Regions from separate parts of the Aerococcus tenax genome, predicted to be linked through region 3. Evidence: predicted binding sites of a transcription regulator. Region 3 holds the regulator's gene; each other region holds the start of a gene.

Region 1 (4,291 bases), 980 kb from region 3:
GGGCACCTACCCTCCACCGTTTGGGGATTCAAGCCTTTGAACCCGTCCTGGTTGAAGGGAAGGCTATCCGTCTTCACCCCTTAGCCTGTGAAGCTTATAATGCCGACTTTGACGGGGACCAAATGGCGGTCCACTTACCTTTAGGAGAAGAAGCCCAAGCTGAAGCTCGTATCTTAATGCTGGCCGCTTCCCACATCCTAAACCCTAAAGATGGTCAACCAGTGGTTACCCCATCCCAAGACATGGTCTTAGGGAACTACTACTTGACTCAAGAAGAAGCCGGGATGACTGGGGAAGGGATGAAGATTTCTTCACTCAGCGAAGCCCATATTGCTTATACTAATGGGGCGGCTCAATTGCATACCCGGGTCGTGATTAGTCCGAAACACTTCCCTAAATATGCATGGACCGACCAACAAAAAGAACAATTAATGATTACTTCTATTGGTAAATTGTTCTTTAATGAGATCATGCCGGCTGATTTTGCTTATATTAATGAGCCCACATCAGAAAACTTAAATGGTCAAACCGCTGATCGTTTCTTCGTCAATCCCGGGGAAGATACCGAAAAAGCAATTGCTCAATTAGAGACCACGGCGCCATTTAAGAAGGGCTACTTAGAAGAAATTATCGCCGCCATCTTCAAGCGCTTGAAGGTTACTGAAACCTCCCAATTCTTAGACCGCTTGAAGGCTCTTGGTTACTACTACTCCACCAAGTCAGGGATTACCGTTGGGATTGCTGATATTACCGTTTTAGATGCCAAGGACCAACACGTGGACAAGGGGCACAAACGCGTTGACAATATCATGAAGCAATACCGTCGTGGTTTAATTACCGATGACGAACGCTATGACCAAGTCATCAGCACTTGGAATGATGTTAAAAACGACATTGAAGACGAATTGAAACACAGTCTGTCTCCAGACAACCCATTCTTTATCATGATGGACTCTGGTGCTCGTGGTAACATCTCCAACTTTACCCAATTAGCGGGGATGCGTGGTTTGATGGCGGGACCAAGTGGTAAGATTATTGAACTGCCAGTTACTTCTAACTTCCGTGAAGGGCTATCGGTTCAAGAAATGTTTATCTCCACTCACGGGGCGCGTAAAGGGATGACCGATACCGCCTTGAAGACGGCCGACTCTGGTTATCTAACCCGTCGTCTGGTTGACGTGGCCCAAGACGTGATTATCCGTGAAAATGATTGTGGAACCGACCGTGGCTTAACCGTTTCAGCCATCAAAGAAGGTAACGAAATGATCGAAAGCCTGGCTGAACGTCTGACTGGTCGTTATATCCAAAAAACTGTCCGTGATCCAAAAACCGGTGAAGTTCTCGCTCACCATAATGAGCTGGTTTCACCAGAAACTGCAGCTAAGATTGAAGCTGCTGGCCTCAAACATGTTACTATTCGTTCTGCCTTTACCTGCCGGACCCGCCATGGGGTATGTAAGTACTGCTACGGTTCTGACCTAGCAACCAATGGTGAAGTCGAAGTCGGTGAAGCAGTTGGTATCGTGGCTGCCCAATCCATTGGAGAACCTGGTACTCAGTTGACCATGCGTACCTTCCATACCGGTGGGGTTGCCGGGGATGACATTACCCAAGGTTTACCTCGTGTTCAAGAAATCGTTGAAGCCCGTCATCCGAAAGGGCAAGCGGTGATTACTGAAGTGACCGGGGAAGTCGTGGCCATTGATATTGAAGAAGAAACCCGGACCAAGACCGTTACCGTCAAAGGGGAAACTGACGAACGGGAATACAAGGTGCCTTACACTGCCCGTATGAAGGTCAGTGAAGGCGACTTGATTGAACGTGGTGCCCAATTAACCGAAGGGTCCATTGATCCCAAAGAATTGCTCCGGATCACTAATTCCCTCACCGTAGAAAACTACATGTTAGCGGAAATCCAACGGGTTTACCGTCAACAAGGGGTGGACATTAACGACAAGCACGTGGAAGTCCTCCTACGTCAAATGATGCGTAAGGTAAGAGTCTTAGACCCAGGCGCTTCTGACTTGTTGCCAGGACATTTAATGGACATTGGTGAATTTGAAGACGCCAATGAGGAAATCATTAAGACTGGCCAACAACCAGCTACCTGTCAACCAGTCCTCCTAGGAATTACCAAGGCAGCCTTGGAAACCAAGTCCTTCCTATCTGCCGCGTCCTTCCAAGAAACTACCAAGGTCCTCACTGACGCTGCCATTAGCGGTAAACGGGACGAGTTACTTGGATTGAAAGAAAACGTCATTATTGGTAAGATAATTCCTGCTGGTACTGGTGTCGGTCGCTACCGTCACATGGAACCAGAAAAATTAGGTGTGGAACAAGTTGTTGAAGTGCCGGCCCATGAGCCATCTGACAACGAAAACCCAGCCGAAATTGCGACAATTACCAAACCAATCGATGAAAACTATAGCGGCATGCCTTAATTAGGGTAGAAGCCATTAAAAGAGGATAGGCGCATATCCGACTACAAGATATGCGCCTCTCTTTTTGCCCAAGGCCATGGGACTGGGCTTTAACCGCTTCAAGCAAAGCAACAACACTATATATAGTGTTGTTGCTTTTTAATTGATACTATATATTGATTTTTTAGCTTGCTTTCTGCTTAAGTTTTTCCTATAATAGCAATGCAGCTAATTTTTAGCCGATAGACCATTAACTTAACTCACGCTAAAGCAGCTGAAAAGTCTACAAACAAGTAAAGTATAAAGGAGATTCATTATGGAAACTGCGATGAAGAATATTGTGGAATGGAATAAAGAGGCGCTTAACCAAGCCATCAAATCCTTCCCTCAAGTTTATCCGATGACAGAAGACATGAACAAAACCTTCTCTGGCATCAGTCGGATGGTCATGTTGGACCGTTATTCCTTTAAAGACACCATGAAAGAAACCCTAGCCCCTGGTGACTTAGTGGTATTAACTGTCCGTCCTGACCCGCAATATCCAGGACGGGGGATCGGGATTGTCCAAGCCATTGAGAACAAGACCGCAACCATTTGGGTCGAAGAAGCCTATCGTGGGTCCCTAATGGGAGAAGAACAGGAAACTGGCCTGGTAAAACGCCCATTGGATGAAATCGACAAACCTTTAGAAATCTACTATGAACAAATTGCCAAACGGAATGCCCATGGGCTAGCAGCCATTGATAAAAATGAAGATCGTCGCCAAGAGATTGAAGCGGCCTTCTACCAAGAAGAATCCAAGGGTAACTTTGTTCCTGCCGGCCGGGTTTTATATGGTGTGGGTTCCGGAACCGATGTCACCTACTTTAACTGCTATGTCATGCCTTATGTGCCTGACTCCCGGGGTGGGATTGCTGACCACCGTAAGGAAGTCATGGAAATTATGTCCCGTGGTGGGGGTGTAGGGACCAATGGCTCCACCCTAAGACCACGTCACTCTCTCGTTCGTGGGGTTAACGGGAAGTCCTCTGGGGCGGTTTCCTGGTTAGATGACATTGCCAAATTAACCCACCTGGTGGAACAAGGCGGTAGCCGTCGTGGAGCCCAAATGATCATGCTAGCAGACTGGCATCCAGATATTTTGGAATTCATTATTTCTAAGATGCAAAACCCACGCATTCTTCAATTTATCAAGGAAAGCTCCAAGGACAGCTACATTAAACAATTAGTCGATGAAAAGTTAAAATTTGTCTATTCAACTCCAGCTCAAATCGACATGTACCAAGCTGTTGTTGACCTCAAGGAAAAACAAGGCGACCAAGTCAGTGATGCAGCTTACGCTGAAGCCAAGGAAAATTTGGAACTAGGTGGCCATTATGAAGTCAATGAACCCGACTTCTTAACTGGGGCCAATATTTCCGTAGCTATTTCATCAGACTTTATGGAAGCTGTGAAGGAAGGTAAGGACTGGAGCCTACGCTTCCCAGCAGTGGAAAAATATGACCAAGAAGAAATGGCCGCTTACGACACCCAATGGCAAGAAATTGGCGATGTGCGTGAATGGGAAGCCATGGGTCATGAAATCACTACTTACCGGACCCTGCCTGCCCAAGAATTATGGCAATTGATCAACATCTGTGCTACCTACGCCGCTGAACCAGGGATTTTCTTTATTGACCGGGCTAATGAAGACACCAATGCAGTGGCTTACGGTCAAAAGGTTGTGGCAACCAACCCTTGTGGGGAACAACCCCTAGCGCCTTACTCCGTATGTAACCTGGGTGCCATTAACCTGGCTCAAATGGCGGACAAGGAAAACAAACGCCTCGACAAGAAGAAATTACAAAAAACAGTAGCTACCGCTATCCGCA
Region 2 (4,291 bases), 330 kb from region 3:
ATATTATCCACTTAATTCTTACTTTGTCAGCTCTGATTAAGGAAGATCCTGAAGTGGCTCCTTATTTACAGGTTGAGTTTGTCCCCAACTATAATGTCACGGAAGCAGAATACCTCATTCCGGCGGCTGATATTTCTGAACAAATCTCTTTGGCTTCAAAAGAAGCGAGTGGGACTGGTAATATGAAATTTATGCTTAATGGGGCTTTAACCATTTGTACCTTGGATGGGGCGAATGTGGAAATTGCTGAGCGGGTAGGGGAAGACAACATCTACACCTTTGGTAAGGCTAGTGATGAAATTATTGACCTCTATGCGAATAACGCCTATAATCCCCAAGATTACTATAATCGCCCAGCTATAAAACCCTTAGTTGACTTTATTGTGAGTCCGGAAATGATTCGCCTAGGCCACGAAAGTCAATTACGGCGTCTCTATGAAGATATCAAGAACAAGGACTACTTCATGGCGATGATTGACTTAGAAGAATACATTGCCCTCAAAGATAAGATGTATCAAGACTATGAAGACCAAGATGCTTGGTTGGAAAAGGTCCTAGTCAATATTTCTGAGGCAGGGTACTTCTCTAGTGACCGTACGATTTTGGAATATAATAAGGATATTTGGCACTTAGAAGTTGACGATCCTGAATAAACTATTAAAAAGACATAAGTAAAACAAAAATGCAGCAAGCCTAAGGACTTTGTTTGAGAAGTAGGAGCGATTAGAACTTCTCAGCGATCCTTTTGTGCTTGCTGCGCTTTTTTATTTATTGTGTTGTTGAAGATGGAAGCGACAATTCCTTTAGTCGATGCATTCGTTTTCGTATTCTAAGGCAGAGCTCTTTCCTTTAGACCAGATAATTAAGCCAGCAATCCCTTGAGCTAACATGCCTAGGTAGGAGAAACCTACGATCAGGTTACCTGCTTGTAACCAAAGAATCACGGAAAGAATATCGTTAATTAACCAGAGATAGTAGCCGTCCTTGTGACCAGTCACTTGACGTTGTTGGGCGGTAAAGGAAATCCCGTTAGTGATGGCGTCTAAGACAATTTGTTGACCACCTAATACATAGGAGAAGGCCCCTAAACCAATGGTCCAGAAGAAGACAGCTTGACAAATTATTTTTAAATTAAAGTATTGGTCCACATGGAGGTCACCATTTTCGTCACGACGTTTAGCCCAACTGAAGTGGCCAACAAATTCGGTGATGAGATAGTAAATAGATGAAAACATATCTCCGTATATTCCTAGGATAGCGGCAGCGGCAATCCCGAAGATATTTTGGATCCCGTTAACAATAAAAGTGGGTTGCCATTGGATGGCTAAGGTCCAAGTGCCTAAAAATCCAAAGATACTCATCCCCAGAGACATAAGGATGTTAAGGTCAAATTCTTGGCTGGTTAAACTGGTAATAATTCCGTATAAATTAAATCCCAAGGAAACGATAAAACCAAAAGCGATGATGGCTAATTCCACCTTGTTGAGTGGTTTTAAGGCGCGGTGAATACATTCTTTTAAGGACAGGGTCTTAGTGGCTTTGTTTTGTTCTTGCATATATTTTCCTCGTTTTTCTATTGAATTTTTTCTAAATATGTGTCAATACTATCAAAAATGATTTGAGCATCTTGGGGGCGATGAATGTCATAATTATCCACATTTAGCCGCATTTTAGGTGATTGGTCATAGTCTGCATACCATTGACCATAGTGGCTGTGGAGTTGACGGTAATAATCGTAAAGGCCGTTATCAGAACTTGGTTGTTCATAAACCCGGCCCCGTTTTTTGATGTTTTTGACAGCGTTGTCTAGGGAACTATCTAAAAAGACTAAGAGGTCAGGAGCCTTTTTAGGTAGGCTGTCTAATTCTTCCATCATGTTGGCTAGTAAGTCACGGTAGATGCTAAACTCTTCTTCAGAGATATTCCCGTTTAAGACATTCAAATAGGTGAAAAGTTCGTCTTCGTAAATACTACGGTCCAAAACGTTATTATTATCGAAAAAGGCTGCCTTAATATTTTTAAAGCGTTGGTTTAAAAAGTAAATCTGTAAGGAAAAGGCATATTTCTTGGGGTCTTGGTAATATTTATCAAGGATGGGGTTTTCCTCGACAGGTTCGTAAAATACTTTTGTGCCTAAATATTCAGCTAATTTTCCGGCATAGGTCGATTTCCCTGCGCCGATGGTTCCAGCAAAAACTATCACTATTGTAATCCCTACTCTCTAACTATATATTGTGCTGTTTTCTTATAAAAATAAGTGTAAACACTATATCTTGTGTCCGAAAAGTATTCTATCATAGGATATTGATCAGGCCAAGGAAGAAATTTTCCTGCAATCTTTGACCTATTTGACTAAGCTTGAGACTGCCTGGATGGATCGGCCTAATTATTTTTAAAATTTAAATAAGCTTTTATATTTGGGGGCCTTCTTTATAAAAGTTCTAAAAAGACCGATAAGGTGATGAAATCGCTTGCGAAAGCGTTAACAAGATGCTATAATAAGCTTGTGAGTCCCTTACAATGCTTACCCAAAACCTGTAAGGGCTTTTTTGTTTTCAAGAAAATATAAAGCAGTCCGGGGGCTTTTTTCTAGCAAATCCTAGTAATCGTGTTAGACTGAATAATAATAAGCAGCGTAATTTCAATGAGTGGAGGACATTAGGTATGGCAGAAACTTTTAAAGAACGATTGGGTAAAGAGCAACTCTTACCCTTATACACGGTCAATGACTTAGGGTCGGTGGTCTTAGCTGAGGCGGTTTTAAGTGAAAACAACTTGTCCTTTATCGAAGTGACCTACCGCAGTGATCTAGCTTCTCAAGCCATCAAGCAATTGGCGGATAGGGGCAAATTAGTTGTGGGAGCAGGCACAGTCCGTGACTTGGATACCGCCAAGGACGCCGTTGACTCTGGTGCGCAATTTATTGTCAGTCCTGGTTTATCGGTTGAAGTGGTCGATTATTGTTTAAAACAAGATATTCCTGTCTTTCCGGGAGCAGTTACTCCAAGTGAAATCATGCAAGCCATGGATTTAGGCCTTGACGTGGTGAAATTCTTCCCAGCCAATGTCTATGGGGGGCTGTCAGCGATTAAGTCTTTAGCAGGACCTTTCTTTGATATTCAATTCATCCCCACTGGCGGGGTCAATAGTGACAACTACACCGACTATTTAGCCAATGATGCCGTATTGGCAGTGGGTGGGTCTTTTATCTTGTCTGAAAAAGAGGTCTTAAAAGATGAAGGTCAGACAGCTTCAGAAAAATTAGCGGCCTTAAACAAGCAGCTCCACTAAAACTTATTGGAAGATAAATACCCAGCTTTTAGCGGCTGGGTGTTTTTTTGGAAGGAATTTTTTTGTTTAGCTAAAAATTGGCAGAAAAATAAGAGGCTGAGACAAAAGTCCCAGGCTCTTTTTAAAACATGAACTATCTATTCAAAACGTTCTCCAAAAGTCAGCCCTGACGTCCACTTCATACAGGGTGTAAGATTTGGCGTATAGGCTTGGATGGTTGGAGCAAGTCAGAATAAAAGCGAAGCATTCGCTTGTTTCTAACTTGTGAAACCACTCCAAGTCTGCCAAATTGAACCCAACTACAAACTATGTGCGATAGTCTTGTGCCTATCTTCCATAGTTCGCTCCAGTTGCTATAGCTGTTCGAAGCGCAAGCGAGTTACAGATATAGTATGCGAAGCGGTTCAGGGCTCTTTTGACTTTTGTCACACTCTCTTATTTCTTTATTGATCAGTATCGACCGGGACAGGCACATCTACATAGACTTCTTCACCAATCTGAAAACTAGCTTGGGCAGCAGTAAGGTTGGTGAGTTCTTCTTGGAGTTTGTCCACTTCTTGGCTCGGAACGCCTAAGTGATAGGTCACTTTTTCTAAGTAGGAGGTATCTAGGAGAGAGTAGGGGGAGTTTTCCACCCAATAGGCCATGCTACCATTGAGGGAATAATCGATGGTCACATCGACTTGGGTTTGCAAGCGGCGTTCAACCACACCAATCTGGTGGACAGCTTCGGAAACGGCGCCGCTATAGGCACGGACTAGACCGCCAGTTCCCAATTTGGTGCCCCCAAAATACCGGGTAACCACACAGGCAACGTTTTTTAAATCCATATTTTTTAGGACTTCCAGCATGGGTACTCCAGCTGTTCCGCTGGGTTCACCGTCATCAAGGGCCCTTTGAATTTCATTACGCTCACCGATTTGGTAGGCGACACAGTTGTGGGTGGCCCTATAATGTCCTTTTCTGACTTCTTCAACAAAAGCGTCGGCTTCTTCCTTCG
Region 3 (4,291 bases):
GTTAGTGTTTGATTAGAATAGGTTAGACTGCTAACAGTGTTTTAGCGGGATGAAGGAGGGTAGTTAATGCCAGAGTTACCTGAAGTAGAAAATGTGAGACGGGGGCTTAATAGAGTCCTTCCTCAAGCCCAAATACAGGATGTGGAAGTAAAATGGCCAAAGATTATTAATTGTCCAGCCCAAGTCTTTCGCCAAGCCATGCAAGGGGAGACCTTTGAACGAGTCGACCGTTATGGAAAATACCTGTTTTTTTATTGGAGCGATTACGCCTGGATTAGCCATCTTCGGATGGAAGGCAAGTATTTTGTCTGCGATAGGCAGACGCCGGTTTTAAAGCATAGTCACCTCATCATTCACTTGCGTGATGGCAGGGACCTACGCTATCATGATGTGCGTAAATTTGGTCGGATATCCTTATTTTCTCGTCAAGATATGCCCCAAGCTATTAAAAATTTAAAACTCGGTCCAGAACCCTGGGATATCAGCTTGGATCAATTCCAAAAAATATTAGCGGCATCCAAGCGACCCATTAAATCATTAATACTGGACCAGCAAAAAATTGCCGGAATTGGTAATATTTATGCTGATGAATCTCTATTTCAAGCGGGAATTTATCCAGGTCGGCCAGCCAATTCGTTGACTGACCAAGAGACCTTGCTCCTATTAGAAGCCATGCGAGATATACTGAGTCGAGCGGTAGACTTAGGCGGCTCTAGTGTGCGGACCTATCAGAACACCTTAGGGGAGGACGGTCAATATCAAAATTATCTCAAGGTTTACCAGCGCCAGGGCCAAGCCTGTTTAAATTGTGGAAATACTATTGAGAAAATTAAGTTAGGACAGCGAGGGACGCATTTTTGTCCCAATTGTCAGAAATAAAGGGAGTGTATGAATGACTTTTCGCTTAGGATTAACAGGGTCAATTGCTACAGGAAAATCTACTGTTTCTAATTATTTTAAAAAAGTTGGTTTTCCGGTAGTGGATGCAGACCTGGGGGCTCGAGCTGTTGTTGAGCCAGGAACACAGGGTTTACAAGCTATAAAAGAGCATTTTGGAGAGGATTTTCTCTTTCCCAATGGCACCCTTAACCGGAAGAAATTAGGGGATGTGGTCTTTACAGATAAGGATCAACTCAAAGCTCTTAATCAACTGCTCTTGCCTTATATCTATGACTGGGTCAACGACCAAGCCCAGTCTTACCAAGACCAGGGCCACCAATTGATTGTTTTGGATATTCCTTTACTCTATGAGACCAAGTACCAGGACGCTTGTGATGCGGTGATGTTGGTCTATGTTCCAGAAAGCATTCAATTGCAACGACTGATGGACCGGGATAATTTAAGTGAAGACGAGGCCTTTGACCGCATGCTGTCTCAATATAATATTGAACAGAAACTTCGCTGGGCAGATATTGTGATTGATAACCAGGGCAGCATCCAGCAAACGGAAAAGCAAGTCGAGGCCTGGTTAAGCATCCAAGGCTTTCAAGCCATAAAATAAGCTGACCAAGCTGGATTTTGCCCCTTATCCTTCCGCCTTTAAACTGTGCTATAATTAATAAAAGAAATATTTTAGAAAATGTCCAAGGAAGGTGAATATTGTGCGCTGCCCCAGATGTCAAGATAATAATACGAAGGTAATCGATAGTCGGCCTGTGGAGGAAAATACATCGATAAGAAGGCGACGCCTATGTACGCAATGTGATTTTCGCTTCACGACCTTTGAACGGGTAGAAAAGATGCCTTTACTGGTTATCAAGCGGGACGGTACCCGGGAAGAATTTTCCAAAGAAAAATTATTACGGGGCTTAGTGAGATCCTGTGAAAAGCGGCCAATCGCCCTAGAGACTTTAGAAGAAGTGGTTAAGAATATCGAATCGGACATTCGGCAAAAAGGACAAAACGAGGTGCCTTCAACCCTAATAGGGGAAATGGTCATGGATATTTTGCCCAAGATCGATGAAGTTGCCTATATTCGCTATGCCAGTGTCTACCGTCACTTCGAAGATCCTACCGTCTTTTTGCAAGAAATTGAGCAGTTGAAGCAAATGCAAAAAAATAACGCGGAGGGGCAAACGAATTTAGACTTAGAAGCCAATAACGCGGAGGAAGATCAGTCTTGAATCCATGGGAAAAGTTAAATCCACGTGAACCTCTCAAAATTATCCTCACACAAATTGTTTCCAATGCCGATCTGGAAGTTTTAACCTATCTCTACCAACCAATTATTGGGGCTGAAGCCTTTGCTCTCTATATGACTCTTTATGCCTATATTGACCGTTCGACTTATCAATCAGAAGTAATTAATCATGGGGAAATTATGGACCAATTGGTTTTTTCTAAAGAACGCTATGTCAGAAGTAGGCGCCGATTAGAAGCTATTGGCCTCTTACGTAGCTACACTCAGCAAAGTGGTCAAGCCACAGTGCAGGCCCTCTATCAGTTGTTAGCACCGGTTTCTTCTGAGCAGTTTTTTAAGGATAGCTTAATGACTAGCTTACTTTTAGACCATGTGGGGGAAGTGCGTTTTAATCGCTTATTAGACCGCTTTAGCTTTGAAAAGATTGCTGATAGCCAGGAAAATGATTGGCAGGAGGTCACTGCTACTTTTCAGGATGTTTTTCATCTGTCCCAAAGCAGTCGCCAATTGACTGAAAGCGAAAAGCAAAGCTTGTTAAAGAAGCCTAGTAAATCCCTTATAAAAACTAGCCTGGTCAGTGATTTTGATATGGCTTATTTTACTGAGTTGGTACAAAGGTCTTTCCTCAGTGAGCGGGCGGTCAGTCAAGAAGTTAAGGAGATGACCCAAAGCCTCCATGCTCTTTATGGTTTGGATGAAGTTGCCCTGTCCCAGTTTGCCATTAAGGCAAGTAATGTAAGAACCAACCAAGTGGACATTAATTACTACCAAGGCCTTGTGATCAAGGCCATGGCGGACCAACCGGTAAATAAACGACCTGACTATCAAATGGACCAAGCCAAGCAGCAGACCGAGAGTCAGGGGCAGGATTTACCCAAAGAAAATCAGGATGAAGCTAGTCTAGCCTTGATCAAGGCGGCTAAGGCTTATCCGCCTCTAACCTTTGCTAAGACTATCAAAGAACAAAAAAACGGCTATCTAACTACCAACGAGATAAAAACCTTAGAGATGGTCATGAATAAGGGCCTTATCGATGGACCGACCTTGAATATTATGATTCACTATTATTTGATCAGCCAGGAAAGTTCAAGTATCGTCAGGTCGACCTTTGAGCGGACAGTGGATGATTGGAGTCAAAAAAATATTCAAAGTCCGGAACAGGCGCTGACCTATCTCAACAAACGGACTAAACGGATTCAAAAACAAAGACAAAGCAAAAATAAGCGGCAAAATACCAAACGCAAGACCTATCAAGAATTACAGCCCGCTTGGTTTAATCAAAAACAAGAGACGGCAGATAAGGAGGAAAAAATGGACCATGAAAGTGTCCAAGCCTTAGCCGATCGGATTCGGGCACTGAATAGTGAGGAGGGAGACGAATGAGAAATATTGGAGAAGATATCAGCCATGAGCTCAATAAAGGCAACTTTCGCCAACGCTTAGACCAAACCAAGGCTCAAGTCTTGAGTGATCCGGATGTTAGACAATTTATTGATAAGCATAAAGAAGACTTGGACCAAGAAACGATTGACCGTTCGATATCGAAACTCTATGAATTTGTTCAAGAAAAAGAACGGATAAGGGCGGGGAAAAGACCCAAATTTCCTAATTTCTATCCTAAGCTCATTATGAATTTTAATTATATTGATATTGAATACCAGGCGACTGATGAATTCCTCGCCGCCCAAAAAGACCGGGAGAAGAAGCAACGGGTCACTTTACTGGAAATGCCTAAGGATTTAAAGCAAGCCTCCTTCCAAAACTTTGACCTGACCGATCCCAAACGGCAATCTGCCTTGGAGAAGGCCATTGATTTTGTCGAAGCCATGCAGTCTAAGACCAAGCAATTTCACCAAGGCCTTTACTTACATGGTCCCTTTGGCGTGGGGAAGTCCTTTTTAGCGGCAGCTGTGGCTAATCACTTGGCTGAACATGGGTTCACGACTACCTTGTTCCACTATCCTACTTTTATTAGTGAGATCAAGAGTGCCATCAAAGATAATCGTGTGAACCAACGACTCAAGAGCCTCCAAGACGCCCAAGTATTAATGATTGATGATATTGGTGCTGAAAGTAATTCGGCCTGGGTCCGTGATGAAGTCCTAGGGGTTCTCTTGCAGAACCGTATGAGTCAAGGCCAGGCTACCTTTT

What was found. The regulator NrdR, encoded in region 3, represses ribonucleotide reductase genes. The targets are predictions, from matches to a motif close to ACACNATATATNGTGT.
Region 1: DBT50_RS07980 (vitamin B12-dependent ribonucleotide reductase) is a predicted target of NrdR. The motif match lies at 2,555-2,570, and genes of this name have one in related genera.
Region 2: DBT50_RS01205 (deoxynucleoside kinase) is a predicted target of NrdR. The motif match lies at 2,264-2,279, and genes of this name have one in related genera.

Annotation. Positions count from the first base shown of each region.
Region 1 covers NZ_CP127382.2:1,698,279-1,702,569, reverse strand. Annotated here, with positions in the region: gene rpoC (DNA-directed RNA polymerase subunit beta') at 1-2,441, shown strand, start outside; gene DBT50_RS07980 (vitamin B12-dependent ribonucleotide reductase) at 2,737-4,291, shown strand, end outside.
Region 2 covers NZ_CP127382.2:257,587-261,877, forward strand. Annotated here, with positions in the region: gene DBT50_RS01195 (glycogen/starch/alpha-glucan phosphorylase) at 1-653, shown strand, start outside; gene pnuC (nicotinamide riboside transporter PnuC) at 804-1,556, opposite strand; gene DBT50_RS01205 (deoxynucleoside kinase) at 1,574-2,203, opposite strand; gene DBT50_RS01210 (bifunctional 4-hydroxy-2-oxoglutarate aldolase/2-dehydro-3-deoxy-phosphogluconate aldolase) at 2,665-3,291, shown strand; gene DBT50_RS01215 (YigZ family protein) at 3,735-4,291, opposite strand, start outside.
Region 3 covers NZ_CP127382.2:589,273-593,563, forward strand. Annotated here, with positions in the region: gene mutM (DNA-formamidopyrimidine glycosylase) at 67-879, shown strand; gene coaE (dephospho-CoA kinase) at 893-1,501, shown strand; gene nrdR (transcriptional regulator NrdR) at 1,602-2,123, shown strand; gene DBT50_RS02645 (DnaD domain protein) at 2,120-3,523, shown strand; gene dnaI (primosomal protein DnaI) at 3,520-4,291, shown strand, end outside.